3 regions of the Microbacterium sp. bgisy189 genome follow, and region 3 is predicted to be linked to each of the others. Evidence: riboswitches for the same ligand, from Rfam matches in the RefSeq annotation. Region 3 holds a riboswitch; each other region holds the start of a gene.

Evidence for each region. Region 3 has a riboswitch for thiamine pyrophosphate ahead of thiM (hydroxyethylthiazole kinase). Riboswitches for the same ligand answer to the same signal wherever they lie in the genome.
Region 1: another riboswitch for thiamine pyrophosphate. It lies ahead of AC3ENX_RS06490 (ECF transporter S component); the one in region 3 lies ahead of thiM (hydroxyethylthiazole kinase).
Region 2: another riboswitch for thiamine pyrophosphate. It lies ahead of AC3ENX_RS02000 (MFS transporter); the one in region 3 lies ahead of thiM (hydroxyethylthiazole kinase).

The regions. Positions count from the first base shown of each region.
Region 1 covers NZ_JBYIPT010000003.1:256,901-262,684, reverse strand. The annotation lists gene AC3ENX_RS06505 (DnaJ domain-containing protein) at 1-650, shown strand, start outside; gene AC3ENX_RS06500 (SLC13 family permease) at 873-2,468, shown strand; gene AC3ENX_RS06495 (D-alanyl-D-alanine carboxypeptidase family protein) at 2,620-3,993, opposite strand; TPP riboswitch at 4,031-4,142, shown strand; gene AC3ENX_RS06490 (ECF transporter S component) at 4,133-4,768, shown strand; gene AC3ENX_RS06485 (ABC transporter ATP-binding protein) at 4,771-5,784, shown strand, end outside.
Region 2 covers NZ_JBYIPT010000001.1:409,637-415,420, reverse strand. The annotation lists gene AC3ENX_RS02005 (NAD(P)/FAD-dependent oxidoreductase) at 1-1,215, shown strand, start outside; gene AC3ENX_RS02000 (MFS transporter) at 1,223-2,524, opposite strand; TPP riboswitch at 2,516-2,617, opposite strand; partial or broken gene AC3ENX_RS01995 (ubiquitin carboxyl-terminal hydrolase family protein) at 2,654-2,773, shown strand; gene AC3ENX_RS01990 (Glu/Leu/Phe/Val dehydrogenase family protein) at 2,977-4,044, shown strand; gene AC3ENX_RS01985 (AMP-binding protein) at 4,161-5,747, shown strand; gene AC3ENX_RS01980 (hypothetical protein) at 5,778-5,784, shown strand, end outside.
Region 3 covers NZ_JBYIPT010000001.1:236,295-242,078, reverse strand. The annotation lists gene recR (recombination mediator RecR) at 1-440, opposite strand, end outside; gene AC3ENX_RS01215 (DNA polymerase III subunit gamma and tau) at 444-2,621, opposite strand; TPP riboswitch at 2,709-2,803, shown strand; gene thiM (hydroxyethylthiazole kinase) at 2,795-3,610, shown strand; gene thiE (thiamine phosphate synthase) at 3,607-4,272, shown strand; gene thiD (bifunctional hydroxymethylpyrimidine kinase/phosphomethylpyrimidine kinase) at 4,269-5,714, shown strand; gene AC3ENX_RS01195 (glycoside hydrolase family 65 protein) at 5,727-5,784, opposite strand, start outside.

The DNA of each region.
Region 1 (5,784 bases), on a different contig from region 3:
ACACCCGCCCGCGCGCCCGCTCGTTCGGTCAGCCCGGCGGCTGGCGTCGCGAGCGGTACCTCACCCTCATGCGCGAGTGGAGCGGTCGCGGCACGACGCTCGAGAACCCCTACGACCCGGCGCTCGTGCGGCGTGCGCCCCGCGAGATTCGGCGGCTGCTGGCAGACGCGATCGCCGAGGAGGCGACGGCACGCATCGTCGGCGAACTCGGCATGGGCTACACGGTCTGGCACGACGTCGCCGTCGACCCCCGAGACCCCGACGCGAAGCTCGATCACATCGTGCTCGGCCCGAGCGGGCTCTACGGGCTGCTGTCAGAAGACGTCGGTGGGCCGATCCGGCTGCGCCGCGGTGAGATCATCGGCGACGGCGTCGACGGCACACCGGTGGCGACCCTCGTCGCACGCACTCGCGCGATGGCGCGCTTCGCCCGTGTGAAGTTCAGCGGTGTCATCGTCGTGGTGCCCGACGACGACATCGCCACGGCGATCGAAGAACTCGGCAAGGTCAAGGGTGTGCCGGTCGCGGTCGTCGCGCAGTCGGCGCTGTCGACCGTGTTGCGCCGCGGCGTCGCCGGCGCCCGCGACATCGGCGGCAACGAACTCTTCGACATCCGCACCCGTCTGCAGCAGGTCGTGCAGTTCGCCTGACCGGGCCTCCCCGCCGCCGCCACCCTCTTGCCGCCCCTGCCGTCCGGGTTGTGCACAACTGCGGGGATGCGGGGCGACACGCCGCCGCATCCGGTCGTCGGCCCGGCGTGTCGGGTGTCAGGCCCGCAGTTGTTCACGGGCTTGGACTATGGACACGGGCGGAGATGGGGTGACAGTGGGGTGGGGTCGGGTGACCCCGCCCGGGGTCACTAGGGTGGGACCATGGACCCCGCGGTGTGGACTTTCATCGTGCTGGGGCTGGCGATCTTCGCGTTCGTCAGCAACCGCGTGCCGCTCGCGGTGATCGCGGTCGGCGTCGTCCTGGCGCTGTGGGCGACGGGCACGCTCACCCTCGCGCAGGCGCTCGCCGGATTCGGCGATCCGACGGTGCTGTTCATCGCGTCCCTGTTCGTCGTGAGCGAGGCGCTGGATGCCACGGGCGTGACGGCCTGGGCGGGTCACCAGGTGATCAGCCGGGCCGGCACCGACCGGCGGCGGCTCACCGCCATCATCGCCCTGCTCGCCGCCGCACTGTCGGCGTTCATCAGCATCAACGGCGCCGTCGCGGCCCTGCTCCCCGTGGTCGTCGTGGTCGCCGTGCGTGCCGGCCTCGTCCCGTCGAAGCTGCTGATCCCGCTCGCCTTCGCCGCGAGCGCGGGGTCGCTGCTCACCCTCACCGGCACGCCCGTGAACATCGTCGTCTCGGATGCCGCCGCCGCGGCCGGCGGTCGCGCCTTCGGGTTCTTCGAGTTCGCCCTCGCCGGCATCCCGCTGGTCGCCCTCACGGTGCTGGTCGTCGTGCTGGGTGGCGACCGGCTGCTGCCGGACCGGGTGCCCGACCGGGTCGCCGACGTCGCGCCCGACCCCCGCGCGCACGCCCGCGCCCTGCGGGAGAGCTACGCGGTGAGCCTCGACACCGGGGTGCTGTTCGGCGCACGCGACGGCGCGGCCGAGGTGCTGGTCGCACCGCGCTCGGCCCTCATCGGCACCACCGTCTGCGCGGGCATGACCACCAGCGACGAGAGCATCGTCATCCTCGCGGTGCGCCGCGGCGCCGAGGCGCCCGACCCGGCGCATCCCGCCCGCGACATCGCCGGTGCCCTCACCCTGCAGGCCGGCGACGCCCTCCTCGTGCAGGGCCCCTGGGAGTCGCTCACCCGCTACACCGCCTCGCCCGACGTGATCGCCGTCACCTCGCCGCAGGCGCTGCAGCGGGCGGTCCCGCTCGGCCGCGGTGCCCGCCGAGCCCTCGTGATCCTCGGCGTCATGGTCGTGCTGCTGGCGACCGGGCTCGTGCCCCCGGCGGTGGCGGGACTGCTCGCCGCCGGTGCGCTGATCGTCACCCGCGTGCTGACGGTGCCGCAGACCTACCGCGCGATCTCGTGGACCACCGTCATCCTCATCGCCGGCATGATGGCACTGTCGGCCGCCTTCACCTCCACGGGAGCCGCGGACCTCGTCGCCGACGGCGTGCTCGCCCTCATCGGCCGCGCGTCGCCGCACCTCGCGCTGCTGGTGCTGTGCGTGCTGACGATGGTGCTCGGGCAGTTCATCTCCAATGTCGCCACCGTGCTGGTGGTCGCCCCCATCGCGGTGGCGATCGCCGCCACGCTGGACGTCAGCATCCAGCCGTTCATGATGGCCCTCACCGTCGCCGGGGCGGCGGCCTTCCTCACCCCGGTCGCCACGCCCGCCAACGTGATGGTCATGCAGCCCGGCGGCTACCGCTTCGGCGACTACTGGCGCCTCGGGGCCCCGCTCACGGTCGGGTTCCTCGCCGTCGCGGTGCTGTACGTGCCGGTGATTTGGCCTTTCTAGCCCCTGGCGCCGCGCGCTCGGGAGGAACTCTGCACTCGGGAGGCTGATCGCCGCCGCCGCGGCCCTCCCGAACGCCGTTCCCCTCCCGAACGCGCGCCGAACCGTGCGCTCGAAGGATGCCGGGAGCCGGCGCTCAACTGCACCCCGGCACTCACCCCAGCCCGAACAGCTCGAGCGGGTGGGTGAGTCGCCACCACCCGTCGGGGTCGGTGATCGTCGCCGTGAGCGCAAGCGGTGCCGTCTGCGCGTTCACCGGACCCTCGAATGACACGGTCCCGGCCGGGTCGCCGTCCTCGCGATCGGCCGCCGCCTCGCCCAGGTCGAGCGCAGGGGTGGATGCCGCAGACGCGCCGTTCCACGCGAGCACCGACACGTCTTCGGTGGTGACGATGTCTGCTGAGTCGCCCCAGAGGGTCGTCACAGAACCGGCGACCGTTCCCGCAGGAAGGGTGACCGGGGTCTCGGCTTCGGCGACGACCTCATCGAGCAGCCGCTCCGCTTCGTCGAAGCGGGCGTCGTTGCCGATCTGGCCGAGCACGACGGCGTAGACGGTGACGACCGCGTCGGTGGCGTCGATGTCGCGGGCCGCGAGCAGGTTGTAGTCGCCGTACAGGGTGCCGGTCTTGAGCCCCACCGCGCCGTCGTCGAGCAGTTCGTTCGTGTTCTCGACCTCGCCGGCGCCGGGCAGCTCCACCGATTCGGTGGCGACGATCTCGGCGAGTACCGGATTGTCGAGGGCGGCTTCGCCGAGGTCGATGAGCGCGGCAGGTGTCGCAACGTTCTCCTGGCTGATGCCACTCGGGTCGACCACGACGATGTCGTTCAGGCCGTTGGCGTCGAGCCACTCGGTCGCGGCGGCGGAGAACTCGGCATCCGTCGGCCAGGTGTCGGCGGTCAGCAGCTCGGCGTAGTTGCCCGCGGAGCCCATGAGCATGCCCTGCAGCAGCTGGTAGGTCGTGAGGGTGCCGTCGACGGGCACGTCGAGCGCCGACTCGCCGCGCGCAAGGTACTCCCAGTAGCGGTAGCGATCGGCCCACGTGATCTCGCGCTCGGGACCCTGCTCGCCAACCTCGAGCGGCGTCTCGTCGAGCACCATGAGTGCGGTCACGAGCTTCGTGATGCTCGCCATCGGCACGGCCTCGTCATCGGATGCCGCGACCGTCTCCAGCCCGTCGACCCCGACCGCGGCGCTGCCGTTCTCCGGCCAGCTGACGGCGGTCTCGGGTGCCGCCACGGTCGCGATCTCGGCCGCCGTCACGGTGGGCTGCACGTTGTGCAGCGGCCACAGCAGTGCTGCGCCGGTGTACGCGCAGGCCAGCACAAGCACCGTCGCGATCGGCACGAGGAAGAACGTGGGTGGGATCCGTCGTCGCGGCCGACGGGCCAGCAGGTCGGGCGCGCGTCCGCGAGCGGGCACGGTGGGCTGGGCGCCCGACATGATGCGTTCCTCGTCCACCCACGCGAGCGCCGTCGTGCCGGTCGAGGGGTTGCGAGGTGCGCCGTCGGGGTCGCGCGCATCATCCACGCGACAAAACTACCGTGACCGTCGGCGCTATACTCGACGCGACAACCACGGGAGTCCGGTGAGCCGGGCTGAGAGGAAGCGAACCACGCTTCGACCGTCGAACCTGATCCGGGTCATGCCGGCGCAGGGAGGAGTAGATATGCACGCGTCCGCGTCGTCCACCACCGTCCGTTCTGCCACCGCGAATCGCTTCGCGTGGCGCCCCGTCGACATCATCGTCGCGAGCGTCCTGGGTGTCGCGATCGGTCTGGTCTTCTCGGGCTGGAACACCGTCGGGTACGCCTGGTGGGGTGCGATGGATGCACTCACCCCGGGCCTCGGCGGCGTCGCGCTCGGCATCTGGCTGCTCGGCGGCGTCGTGGGCGGGCTCGTGATCCGCAAGCCCGGCGCGGCGCTGTTCGTCGAGCTCGTCGCGGCGACCGTCTCAGCGCTGCTCGGCAACCAGTGGGGCGTCGGCACGATCATGTCGGGCCTGGCGCAGGGGCTCGGCGCCGAACTGGTCTTCCTCGCCTTCTTCTACCGTCGCTTCACGCTGCCGGTCTCGATCCTCGCCGGTGTCGGCGCGGCACTCGGCGCAGTGGTGCTCGAGCTGTTCTACGGAACGACGCCGAACATCCTCAAGACCCTCGAATACAACCTCATCTACCTCGGCGTCGCGGTCGCCTCGGGCATCGTGCTCGCCGGCATCGTCGGCTGGCTGCTGGTTCGGGCGCTGGCGGCGACCGGCGCGCTGAGTCGCTTCGCCGCCGGACGCGAAGCCCGCACCGAGGTCTGAGCGTGCACCGTCCGACACGTGTCACGGCGTCGGGCTGGGGGTGGCGCTACGCCGGCCGGCGCGCCGCGGCCGTGACCGATGTGACCTTCACGATCGAGCCGGGTGAGCGTGTGCTGCTGCTCGGCGCCTCGGGTGCGGGCAAGTCGACGCTGCTCGCCGGTCTCGCAGGCCTGCTCGGCGGCGCCGACGAGGGGGAGACCACCGGCGAGATCCGCCTGGACGGCCAGGCGCCCGATGCCTGCCGCGGGCAGGTGGGCCTCGTGCTGCAAGACCCAGACGCCGGCGTCGTGCTGTCCACGGTCGGCGACGACGTCGCGTTCGGCTGCGAGAACTTGGGCGTCCCGCCGAGCGAGATCCCGAGCCGCGTCGCTGCCGCCCTCGACGCCGTCGGTCTTGACGTACCCCGCGATCGCCCGACGAAGCACCTCTCCGGCGGGCAGAAGCAGCGGCTCGCGATCGCCGGCATCCTCGCGATGCAGCCGGGACTTCTGCTGCTCGACGAGCCGACGGCGAACCTCGATCCGGCCGGTGTCGGCGAAGTCCGGCGCGCGGTCGAACGGGCAGTCGCCGGTCGAGGTGCGACCCTGATCGTGATCGAGCACCGCACCGACGTGTGGGTCGACCTCATGGACCGGGTCATCGTGCTGGATGCCGAGGGCGGACTGCTCGCGGACGGCCCGCCCGCCGAGGTCTTCACCTCGCACGGCGTCGCACTCGCCGCCGCGGGTGTGTGGGTGCCCGGTCGCGCCATCGACCTTCCGGCATTGCCGCGGGGTGGCGGTGGCAGCGATGTGCTCCGGGCGCGCGGGCTCGCCGTCTCGCGCGACGGGCGCAATGCGGTGCAGACTCGCCTCGGCCTGGCGGTGCCGAGCGGGGCCGCCACGGTCATCACCGGCGTGAACGGCAGTGGAAAGTCGACGCTCGCGCTGACGCTCGCCGGGCTGCTGCCGGAGCTTCGCGGCGTCGTCGAGGCCGCGCCGGCGCTCGCCGGTCGCAAGGGTCGTCGCCCGGCGAAG
Region 2 (5,784 bases), 170 kb from region 3:
CGTCATGAATCCCACGTTGACCGACGAGCAGTGGGACAAGCTGCGATCGCACGCGACGCCGCACGACGCCGAAGTCGGCGAGTTCTTGGTGCGTGCAGGGCAGGAGGGTCCGGCGCTCGTCGTCGTCGAATCAGCGCTCGTCGAGGTCGTGCGCGAGAAGCTGAAGTGGATCGACGAAGAGATCATCGGCACCGGCGGCCGCCGCACCTTCATCGGCGAACTCGGCGCGCTCAACGGGCAGCGTCCCTTCCTGTCGCTGCGGGTCGCCGAAGCGGGACTCGTGCACCTCGTCAGCCGCGCCGACCTGCGCGCGCTCATGGACGAGGACGACGAGCTGTGCGACCTGCTGCTGCACGCCCTGTGGGCGCGCCGCGAGGGGCTGCGCAACAGCACGGCGGCGATGACCTTGAAATTGATGGGCGGCGGCGACCTGATCGGCCAGGCGACGCTGCAGGCGCTGAAGTTCGGCGTGCGCGTGTACGCACCGTGCGCCGCCGTCTCGCTCGAGCAGTCCGGCGACAACCTCGACATCACCCTCGCCGACGGCCGCATCATCTGCGCACGGTCGGCGATCGTCACCTCGGGCGCCGCGTACCGCCGTCTGCAGCTGGATCGCTGGGACGAGTTCGAGCGCGCCGGCATCTACTACGCCGCCACCCCGCTCGAACTGCGGCAGGTCGCCGGCGACCGGTCGTCGTGGTCGGCGGTGCCAACTCCGCCGGGCAGGCGGCGCTGTATCTCGCTGCGAACGACTGCCCCGTCGACCTCGTGGTGCGCGGCGACGATCTCGGCGCGCGGATGTCGTCATACCTGGTCGGAAGGCTCACCGAAGACCCCCGCATCCGGGTGCGCATGGCCTTGAACGTCGTGTCGCTCGGCGGCGAACGGTCACTGGCATCCGTCGGCATCGACACAGTCGGCGAGGTCGACGCCCGCGGCCTGTTCTGCTTCATCGGTGCACAGCCCGCGACCGACTGGATCGCGCAGCTCGATCGCGACGCCGAGGGGTTCATCCGCACCGGCACCGATGTGCAGGTGCAGACCCTCGCACGTTGGCAGCACGTGGGCCGCGAGCCGCTGCCGTTCGAGACGTCGACGCCACGGGTGTTCGCCGCCGGTGACGTGCGCCGCGGGTCGATGAAGCGTGCCGCCGCCGCCGCCGGCGAAGTCTCGAGTGCCGTCGCCTCGGTGCACCGCGCGCTCGCGCTGGTCTGAGCCGACGTCAGCGGGTGACGGGGCGCGCGATGACCGCGCCGACCGCGCCCACGAGCGCCGCCAGTGCCATGAGCGTCGCGACGGGCCACCAGTGGCCGGTCGCCGCGACCATCGCGGTGGCCGCGAGCGGCGCGAGTCCGCCGCCGACGATTCCCGCCGCTTCGCGACCGATCGTCATGCCGGAGTAACGCACCGCGGGGTCGAACAGCGACGCGAGCCAGGCCGGCTGCACGCCGTCGGCAGCGGCGTTGACGATGCCGATCATGAGCGTGAGCACCGCGACGACGAGCGTCGCGTCACGGGTGTCGAGCACGACGAACAGCGGTGCCGCGAGCACTGCGAGCGCTGCGAGCGCTCCCCCGGTGACCCACGCGGCGCGCCGGATCAGCAGCGCCCACACCGGGCAGAGCGCGGCGGCGACGGCGGCGGCGACCATAAGCGCCGTGAGGGTGACGGTCTTCGGCATGCCGAGCACCGTGGTCGCGTAGCCGAGGCAGAACACCGAGACGACGTAGAAGCTCACGTTCTGGCCGAACCGGACGAGGAACACGGCGAACACGTTGCGCGGCGCCACGAGCGCGGCCCGCAGCGGCGCGCGCTCGCGGTCGCCGCCTTCGACGACCCGGTCGAACTCGGGGGTCTCGGCGACGCGTGTGCGCAGGTACAGTCCGAGCAGCACCAGGGCGCCGCCGGCGAGGAACGGCAGCCGCCATCCCCACGCGAGCAGGCCCTCGTCACCGACGGCGGCTGCGACGATCGTGAACGCGAGACTGCCCAGGATGAGCCCGACGTAGAGTCCGCTCGTCACGAGCGCGCCGGCCACGGCGCGGCGCGTGCCGACACTCTCGAGGGCGAGCAGCGCGGCACCGCTCCACTCCCCGCCGGCGGCAGCGCCCTGTGCGAATCGCAACACGACCAGCAGCACGGGGGCCGCGACGCCGATCTGCTCGTAGGTCGGAAGCACGCCGATGAGCGCGGTCGCTGTGCCCATGACGAAGAGGGTCGCGAGCAGTGTGCGCCGCCGGCCGATGCGGTCGCCGAAGTGCGCCGAGACGAGTCCGCCGATCGGTCGCGCGATGAAGCCGGTGGCGTAGACGGCGAACGACAGCAGGATCGCCGTCAGCGGCTCTTCACGCGTGAAGAACAGCGTCGGAAAGACGAGGGCTGCCGCGGTGCCGTAGAGGAAGAAGTCGTACCACTCCAGCACGGTCCCGATGGATGCCGCGGCGACTGCGCGTCGCGACCGGCCTTCCGGGGGCCCGGCGGGGGTGGCTGTATGGGTGGACGGTGTGGTCAGGTGCACGCTCATCGGCGACATCCCTTCGCTCGCATGATCGAGATCAGGTTCGACGGGTGTGATCTCAGCCGCCGCGCGAACGCATCGGCACCCCGTGTCGGGACCCGAGCATAGTGGCCGCCGGATGGGCAGCCTGACCACATGACGGACACACGATTCGACACGACGGCACCGCCTTCGGGCGATGGCTGCGCCGAATGCGACGCGGTGGACGGCTGGTGGGTGCATCTGCGCAGGTGCGCGGCGTGCGGGCACGTCGGCCTCGCCTGACCGCATCCACCCCGCCGCCGAGATTGCCGAAACTGTCGCCCGGAGGGCCGTTTCGCGACAGTTCGCGCAATCTCGCGAGCCATCGCGCAGCGAATCTGCTCGCAAATCGACGCGATCAGGCGCACAATGGTCATGGACCCGCAACGCCGCGGGCCGCGAGTGCACGCCCACAAGGCCGGCCGAAAGAGAACGCGATGACCCACGCTCTGCCCTTGCCCGATGTCACCCACGAGCGCGTGGAGGTGATCACCGGACGGCGCAGTGGCCTGTTCATCACCGTCGCCCTGCACTCGTCCGTCCTCGGCTCCGCCCTCGGTGGCGCCCGGCTGTGGACCTACCCGCACTGGAGCGATGCGCTCGGCGACGCCCTGCGACTGTCGGCCGCGATGACGCTGAAGAACGCGGCCGCGGGACTGGATGCCGGTGGCGGAAAGTCCGTCATCGCTCTGCCGCCCGGCACGGTGCTCGATGCCGAACGCCGTCGCGCCGCCTTCCTCGACCTCGGTGACGCGGTCGAGCTGATGGGCGGCCTGTACCGCACGGCGGAAGACGTGGGTTCGACCACGGGCGACATGCTCGTCGTCTCGGAGCGCACCGAGCACGTCGTGGGCCTGCCCGACACCGTCGGCGGTTCGGGCGAGCCTGCCGGCCCGACGAGCCTCGGCGTCTACGAGTCGCTGCGCGCGACGCTCGAGCGGGTGACCGGCTCCCCCGACGTCGCCGGTCGTCGCATCACGATCTCGGGCCTCGGCCAGGTCGGCAGCCGCCTCGCCGTGCGCCTGTCGACGGAGGGTGCCGCGCTCACGGTCACCGACGTCAATCCCGACAAACTGCACCTGGCCGCCGAGCTCGGCGCGACGTGGGTCGCACCCGGCACCGAGCACACGGTGCCCGCAGAGGTGTTCGTGCCCGCCGGCATCGGCGGGGTGCTCGACGACGAGACGATCGACGCGCTCGATGCGCGCGCGGTGTGCGGCCCGGCCAACAACCCGCTCGCCGCCCACAGCGGGGCGCAGCGTCTGGCAGACCGCGGCATCCTCTACGCCCCCGACTTCGTCGTGAACGCGGGCGGGGTCATCTACCTCGACCTGGTCGCCAAGCATCTCGGTTCGCGCGATGAGGTGTTCGCGCGCGTCGCAGGAATCGGCGACACGATCCGCACGATCTTCGACCGCGCCGAGCACGACGGCACGACGCCGCTCGCGGCGGCCGAAGCGCTCGCTGCGGCACGCCTCCAGGCAGGAGCCCACGCGCTGGTCTGACGCGCGGATCACACGGGTCGAAACCCAGTCCCGCGGCGGTTGATCCCGAGTGCCACCGGTGAGAGGATCGAATCCCGGCGACGAGGCCGGGGAGTGATCTTCGAGGGAGACGATCCGTGTTCACCAGCCCCTTCCCTGACGTCGAGATTCCGAACCAGGGCATCTACGACTTCCTGTTCGGCTCGCTCACCGATGACGAGCTCACACGGGTCGCACTGATCGATCCGGCAACGGCCGCAGAGACGACCTACGGTGCGCTGCGCGCCCAGGTGAACGCCTTCGCGGGGGCACTTGCCGCGCGCGGCGCCGAGGTCGGCACGGTCGTCGGGCTGCTGTGCCCGAACGTGCCGGCGTTCGCGACGGTGTTCCACGGCATCCTGCGCGTCGGCGGTGTCGTGACGACGATCAACTCGCTGTACACGGCGGGTGAGATCGCGAAGCAGTTGACGGATGCCGGCGCCACCTGGCTCATCACCGTGAGCCCGCTGCTCCCCCAGGCCAAGGAGGCCGCGGCATCCGTCGGCATCGCCGATGACCACCTCATCGTGCTCGACGGCGCCGAGGGACACCCGAACCTGCGTGAACTGCTCACCGAACAGCAGTCGCCACCGGAAGTGATCTTCGACCCGGCCACGCACGTCGCCGTCCTGCCGTACTCGTCGGGCACGACGGGCGTCCCGAAGGGCGTCATGCTGAACCACCGCAACCTCGTCGCGAACGTCGAGCAGTGCCGCGTGAACATCGACCTGAAAGGCAGCGACCGGGTGCTGGCGGTGCTGCCGTTCTTCCACATCTACGGCATGACGGTGCTGTTGAACCTGGCGCTGCGGCAACGGGCGAGCCTGGTCACGATGCCGCGGTTCGATCTGGAGCAGTTCCTCACCAACATCCAGGCCTTCGCGTGCACGTACCTCTACATCGCGCCCCCGATCGCGGTGGCGCTCGCCAAGCACCCCATCGTCGACACGTTCGACATCTCGACCGTGCATTCGGTGTTCTCGGGCGCGGCACCCCTCGACGGCGAGACGGCGGAGCTGGCGGGGAGCCGCATCCATGCGCGCATGTTCCAGGGGTACGGCATGAGTGAGCTCTCGCCGGTCTCGCACGCCATGCCCTACACGCGGGACGACGTGCCGGTGAGCTCGGTCGGTGTCGCGCTGCCGAACACGATCTGCAAGCTCGTCGACACCGAGACGGGGGCAGAGATCACCGAGTTCGGCGACGACGGTGTGACCGCACCGGGCGAACTGTGGGTCAAGGGTCCGCAGGTGATGCTCGGCTACCTGAACCGCCCCGATGCGACGGCCGAGACGATCGACGCCGACGGCTTCTTGCACACCGGTGATATCGCGACGCACGACGAACGCGGCTGGTACACGATCGTCGACCGACTCAAGGAGCTCATCAAGTACAAGGGCTACCAGATCGCTCCGGCTGAGCTCGAAGCGCTGCTGCTGGGGCACCCGAAGGTGATGGATGCCGCGGTCATCGGCGTCCTCGACGACGAGAAGCAGGAGATTCCGAAGGCGTTCATCGTTGCGGTGCCCGATTCGGGGCTGACCGCCGACGAGGTGATGGCGTTCGTGGCCGACAACGTCGCGCCGCACAAGAAGGTGCGCCGGGTAGAGTTCATCGACCAGGTGCCGAAGTCCGCCTCCGGCAAGATCCTCCGCAAGGATCTGCGGGCGCGCGAACAGGCCTGAACCGCCACAGTCCCGAGTCAGAGGAGCACGATGCCCG
Region 3 (5,784 bases):
TCGAGATTCGGGTTGGTCGCGATGATGACTTCCTGCACCGTGCCGTCGGCGAGCCGTTGCATGAGCTGCGCGATGCGGAGGTCGTCGGGGCCGATACCGGCGATGGGACTGATCGCGCCGCCGAGCACGTGGTACAGCCCTCGGAACTCGCGGGTGCGCTCGATCGCGGCGACGTCCTTCGCGTCTTCGACGACGCAGATGAAGGTCTGGTCGCGGCGCGGGTCGCGGCAGATGCCGCAGCGCTCCTGCTCGGACACGTTGCCGCACACCTCGCAGAACCGCACGCGCTCGCGCAGCTCGCCGAGGAGGTGCGACAGGCGCGACACGTCGAAGGTGGGCGTCTGCAGAATGTGGAATGCGATGCGCTGAGCGGACTTGGGCCCGATGCCGGGGAGACGCCCGAACTCGTCGATCAGGTCTTGGACGATGCCGTCGTACATGGGCTAGTTGAACCTCGTGGGCGGGGTATGGGGCTCTTCGCGGACGAATCGCGCGTCGAGCACCTGCCGAACGACCGCTTCACCGACCCGCTCGATGCCACCCGGCCGTGCTGTGCGGCCACTCGGTGTTGAGACGGCACGTTCGACGGCGACGGGTGCAGTGGGCGGCAGCGGGGCGTCGCCGTCGACCGGAGGAATCTCGTCTTCCTCTTCGTCGCCGTCATCGTCGGGGCGATGATCGGCAACGGCGGCAGGGCCCGTGATGACATCGCCGTCGCGGGGCGCCGTGAGCGTGCGCACCGGCACGGTCGCCGCCTCCTCCGGTTCGTCATCGACCGCGAACTGCGCCGACGCTCCCGGCTCGTCGGCGGGAATCGCGGCGACGGCCCACTCGGTGACCGGCGCGGTCTGTGCAGGTGCGCTTTCGCGTTGGGAGGTGGGCTGGGCTGTCGGTGCCGGGCCGCGCTGGGGAGCCGCGGGCCGCGCCGGTGCACCGCCGGCCGGACCGGATGCGGGGCGCTCGGGAGCGGGCTCGGACGGCCCCGGATCGTACGGGTCGGAATCAGACGGCTCGTACGGCGCCGGGTCGGGGTCGGGCGGCACGTCGTCCGAAGGTGCTGCGGTGCCGCCGGGCTCGCGCGTGGACGCGGCATCGCTCGGCTCGTGACGCGCAACGTACTTCACGCGGACGCCGAGGACCGATCGGATGGCGCCGCGCAGGTCTTCGCTCGGCCCCTTGCCAGCGGCGAGCTTCTTGAACGCCGCGACGTCGCTCTGCGTGCCGAACGCGAGCGTGAGCACGTCGTCATCGGAGTACGCGACCGCCCGCGCACCGGTCGCGAGCATCCACGACGACCGGCTGATCGGTTCGAGCTGTTTCAGGATTTCGGGCCAGGCCGCACGCACCTGCTCGAGCGTGACGGGGCCGGTCGGCGTCGGCGGTGCGGGTGGTGCGGGCGTTTCGTCTCGCTGCGCTCGCTCAACGACCGGGGGCTGCGCTCGCTCAACGACCGGGGCCTGCGCCGGGGCCTGTGCCAGCGGCTGCGCGGTCGCGGCAACGGCAACGGCAGCGCCACCGGCGAGGACGCGCGCGACGAGGAGTTCGAGCTGCAGGCGGGGCGAGGTGGCGCCGTTCATCTCGTCGAGCGTGGTCACGACGAGGTCGGCGATGCGCGAGAGCCGGTCGGTGCCGAAGGCGGCGGCCTGCCGGCCCATGCGTTCGAGTTCGTCGGCGGGCACGCCGCGCAGCACGGCGGTCGCGCCCTCGCCCGTCGCCGCGACGATGATGAGGTCGCGCAGACGCTCGAGCAGGTCGTCGACGAAGCGACGCGGGTCCTGACCGGTCTGCACGACGCGGTCGACGGCGCCGAACGCCGCACCCGCGTCGCCGCCCGCGAACGCATCGACGACCTCGTCGAGGAGCGCCCCATGCGTGTAGCCGAGCAACGCGACGGCGCGCTCGTAGCGGACGACCGTTCCCTCGGCGGAGTCGTCGGACCCGGCGATCAACTGATCGAGCAGCGAGAGCGTGTCACGGGGCGATCCGCCACCCGCGCGGACGACGAGCGGCAGGACACCGGTCTCGACCTGCACACCCTCGGCACCGCAGAGCTGCTCGACGTATTCGAGCATGGCGGCCGGCGCCACCAACCGGAACGGGTAGTGGTGGGTGCGCGAACGGATCGTGCCGATGACCTTTTCGGGCTCAGTCGTCGCGAAGATGAACTTGACGTGCGCGGGCGGTTCTTCGACGAGCTTGAGCAGGGCGTTGAAGCCCTGCGCGGTGACCATGTGCGCTTCGTCGAGGATGAAGATCTTGAAGCGGTCGCGCGCGGGCGCGAAGATCGCGCGCTCGCGCAGGTCTCGGGCATCGTCGACGCCGTTGTGGCTCGCTGCGTCGATCTCGACGACATCGAGCGATCCGCCGCCGCCGCGGCTGAGTTCGACGCAGCTGTCGCACTGCCCGCACGGGGTGTCGGTGGGGCCCTGGGCGCAATTGAGGCAGCGCGCCAGGATGCGCGCAGACGTCGTCTTGCCGCATCCGCGGGGCCCGGAGAACAGGTAGGCATGACCGACCCGATCACCGCGCAGTGCCGTCATCAGGGGCTCGGTCACCTGCGACTGACCGATCATCTCGCCGAAGGTCTCCGGACGGTAGCGGCGGTACAGGGCGGTGGTCACCCGAACAGCCTATGGTGTGGGCCCGACATCGGGGGTGCCGATGCGCGACGCGGTTGGACGCACGTCCGCGATGACGCTACGGTCGAGCACAGTGACACGGGGTGCCCGCACGGCGGGCTGAGACCACACCCGTCGAACCTGATCTAGTTCGTACTAGCGAAGGGATGTCGCGAATGAGTGTTCGCACGCCTGTCCATCCGTCCCCCGGCGCGGCGCTCGATGCGCTGCGTGCCGCACACCCGCTCGTGCAGTGCATCACGAACGCGGTCGTCACCGGCTTCACCGCGAACGCGCTGCTCGCCCTCGGCGCATCGCCCGCGATGTGCGATCTGCCCGGCGAGGCCGGCATGTTCGCCCGTGTCGCAGACGGCCTGCTCGTCAATCTCGGCAGTCCGCGCGCCGAACAGCGCGACGGCGCCCGCGAGGCGGTCACCGTCGGCACGCCGTGGGTGCTCGACCCCGTCGCGGTCGGCTCGCTGCCGGTGCGCACGGCGCTCGCGCACGAACTGCTCGAGCATTCCCCCGCAGTGATCCGGGGGAACGCATCCGAGATCCTCGCGCTCGCGGGGCGCTCGGCGGGCGGCCGGGGCGTCGACGCGCTCGACCGCCCCGAGGATGCGGCGAACGCGGCGCGCGATCTCGCGCGGCGCACCGGCGGCACCGTCGCGGTCAGCGGCGAGGTCGACCTCGTGACCGACGGCGAGCGCGACGCGTGGATCCACGGCGGCGATGCGCTGCTGACCCGCGTGACCGGCGGCGGCTGCACGCTGGGCGCGACGACGGCCGCATTCCTGGCCGTTGCTGCGCCGTTCGAAGCGGCCGTCGCGGCCTGCGCCGTGCATGCCGCGGCATCCGAACGTGCAGCGTCGCACTCGCGCCGGCCCGGCTCGTTCGCGGTCGCGTTCCTCGACGCACTCGACGCGCTGACGCCCGACGACCTCGCCGGCGACCGCGTGCGCATCGCCGGCCTGATCGGGGCGGCCTCGTGAGCGCGTTCGACCCGAGCCTGCACCTGGTCACCGATCACCGCCTCGAGGTCGACCGGCTCGTGGAGGTCGTCGAGGCGGCCGTCGACGGCGGGGTGCGCATCGTGCAATTGCGCGCGAAGACCGCTTCGGCCCGCGAACAGATCGAGCAGGCACGCCGGCTCGATCTCGCGATCGCAGGCAGGGCGCTGTTGCTGATCGACGATCGCGTCGATGTCGCGCTCGCAGCCCGCGACGCCGGTGCGCGAGTCGACGGCGTGCACCTGGGACAGAGTGACGTGCCGCCGCTGACGGCGCGTCGACTGCTCGGTGCCGAATCGATCGTCGGCTGGACGGCGAACCGGCCGGAGCACCTCACAGCCGCCGACGCGATGCCGGCCGGCACGATCGACTATCTCGGCGTCGGCGTCATCCGCCCCACGTTGACCAAGGCCGATCATCCGACACCACTCGGCCACGACGGGTTCGCGCGACTGGCATCCGCGACGACGCTGCCCTGCGTCGCGATCGGCGGCATCGGGGTCGACGATGTCGCACCGCTGCGCGCGGTCGGCGCCGCCGGCGTCGCCGTCGTCACCGCGGTCAGTGGCGCGAGCGATCCGCGTGGGGCTGCCGCCGCGCTGCGTGCGGCATGGGACGACGCCCGATCGGAGGTGGCGGCATGAGCCGGGCACGCGTGCTCAGCATCGCCGGCACCGACCCGACGGGCGGTGCAGGGCTGCAGGCCGACCTGAAGACGATCGGCGCACTCGGCGGCTACGGCATGGCCGTCGCGACCGCACTCGTCGCACAGAACACCCGGGGCGTGCGAGAGGTGCACGTGCCACCGGTCTCGTTCTTGCGCGCACAGCTCGACGCGGTCTCCGACGACGTGCGCATCGACGCCGTCAAGCTCGGCATGCTGCACTCGGCACCGCTGATCGACACCGTGCGCGAGTGGCTCGACCGCGTCGACCCGCCGATCGTCGTGCTGGACCCGGTCATGGTCGCCACCAGCGGTGACCGGCTGCTCGACGAAGAAGCCGTCACGGCACTGCGCGAGCTGTGCCGACGCGCCGACCTCGTCACGCCGAACCTGCCCGAGCTCGGCGTGCTGACCGATCGCACCTGGGCGACGACCTGGGACGAGGCGGTGGAGCAGGCACGCAGGCTGGCCGTCGACACCGGCGCGACGGTACTGCTCAAAGGCGGGCACCTCGCTGGCGGTGAGAGCCCGGATGCCGTCGTCGACGCAAACTCCGTGCACACCGTCGCCGGCACCCGCGTCGCGACCAGCAACACGCACGGCACGGGCTGCTCGCTGTCGTCGGCGATGGCGGTGCTGCGCGCCCAGGAGCTCGCCTGGCCCGAGGCGTTGACGCGGGCGAAGGCCTGGCTCACCGGCGCGCTGCTCGCGGCCGACGCGCTCGAGGTCGGCGGCGGCAACGGCCCCGTCGACCACTTCCACGAAGCGGTGCCCGCCGCGGGGTGGGCAGACCGCGCGTGGCGGGCGGCAGAACCGGTGCGCGCCGCAACCGACCGCTGCCGGTTCGTGCGCGGCTTGCGCGAGGGCACACTCGACCGCGACGCGTTCGACTGGTACCTCGCGCAAGACGCGCTCTACCTGCACGAGTACTCGCGGGTGCTCGCGCAGCTGTCCGCGACCGCACCGACCCGCGATTCACAGGCGTTCTGGGCGGAGTCGGCGCGCGGCGCACTCGCCGAGGTCGACCGGCTGCACGCACACCACATCGACGGCGACCTGCCGGCTGCAGCCCCCGCGACAACGGCCTACACCGACCACCTGCTCGCCGTCGCCGCCCGCGGCGACCACGCCGAACTGCTCGCCGCCGTCCTGCCCTGCTTCTGGCTGTACCAGGACCTGGGGCGGCGTTGGCGCGAGATCCCCCGCGACGGGCACGCCTTCGCGGACTGGCTCGACGCCTACGGCGATCCGGCGTTCGACGTGAGCACGCGGCGCGCGATCGAATTCGCCGACGCCGCCGCCCGCGCGTCGTCGGCTGCCGGTCGGGCACGGATGGATGCCGCCTTCGCCAGATCGATGCGACTCGAACTGGCGTTCTTCACGGCCCCGTTGCAGGACCGCGTCGACGTGCTGACGGGGTGATGCTCCGCGGTCTCACCTGCCGGAGTCGTGGTCGTCGGGCGCACGGACGTCGGCGACCGTCTCGACCGGG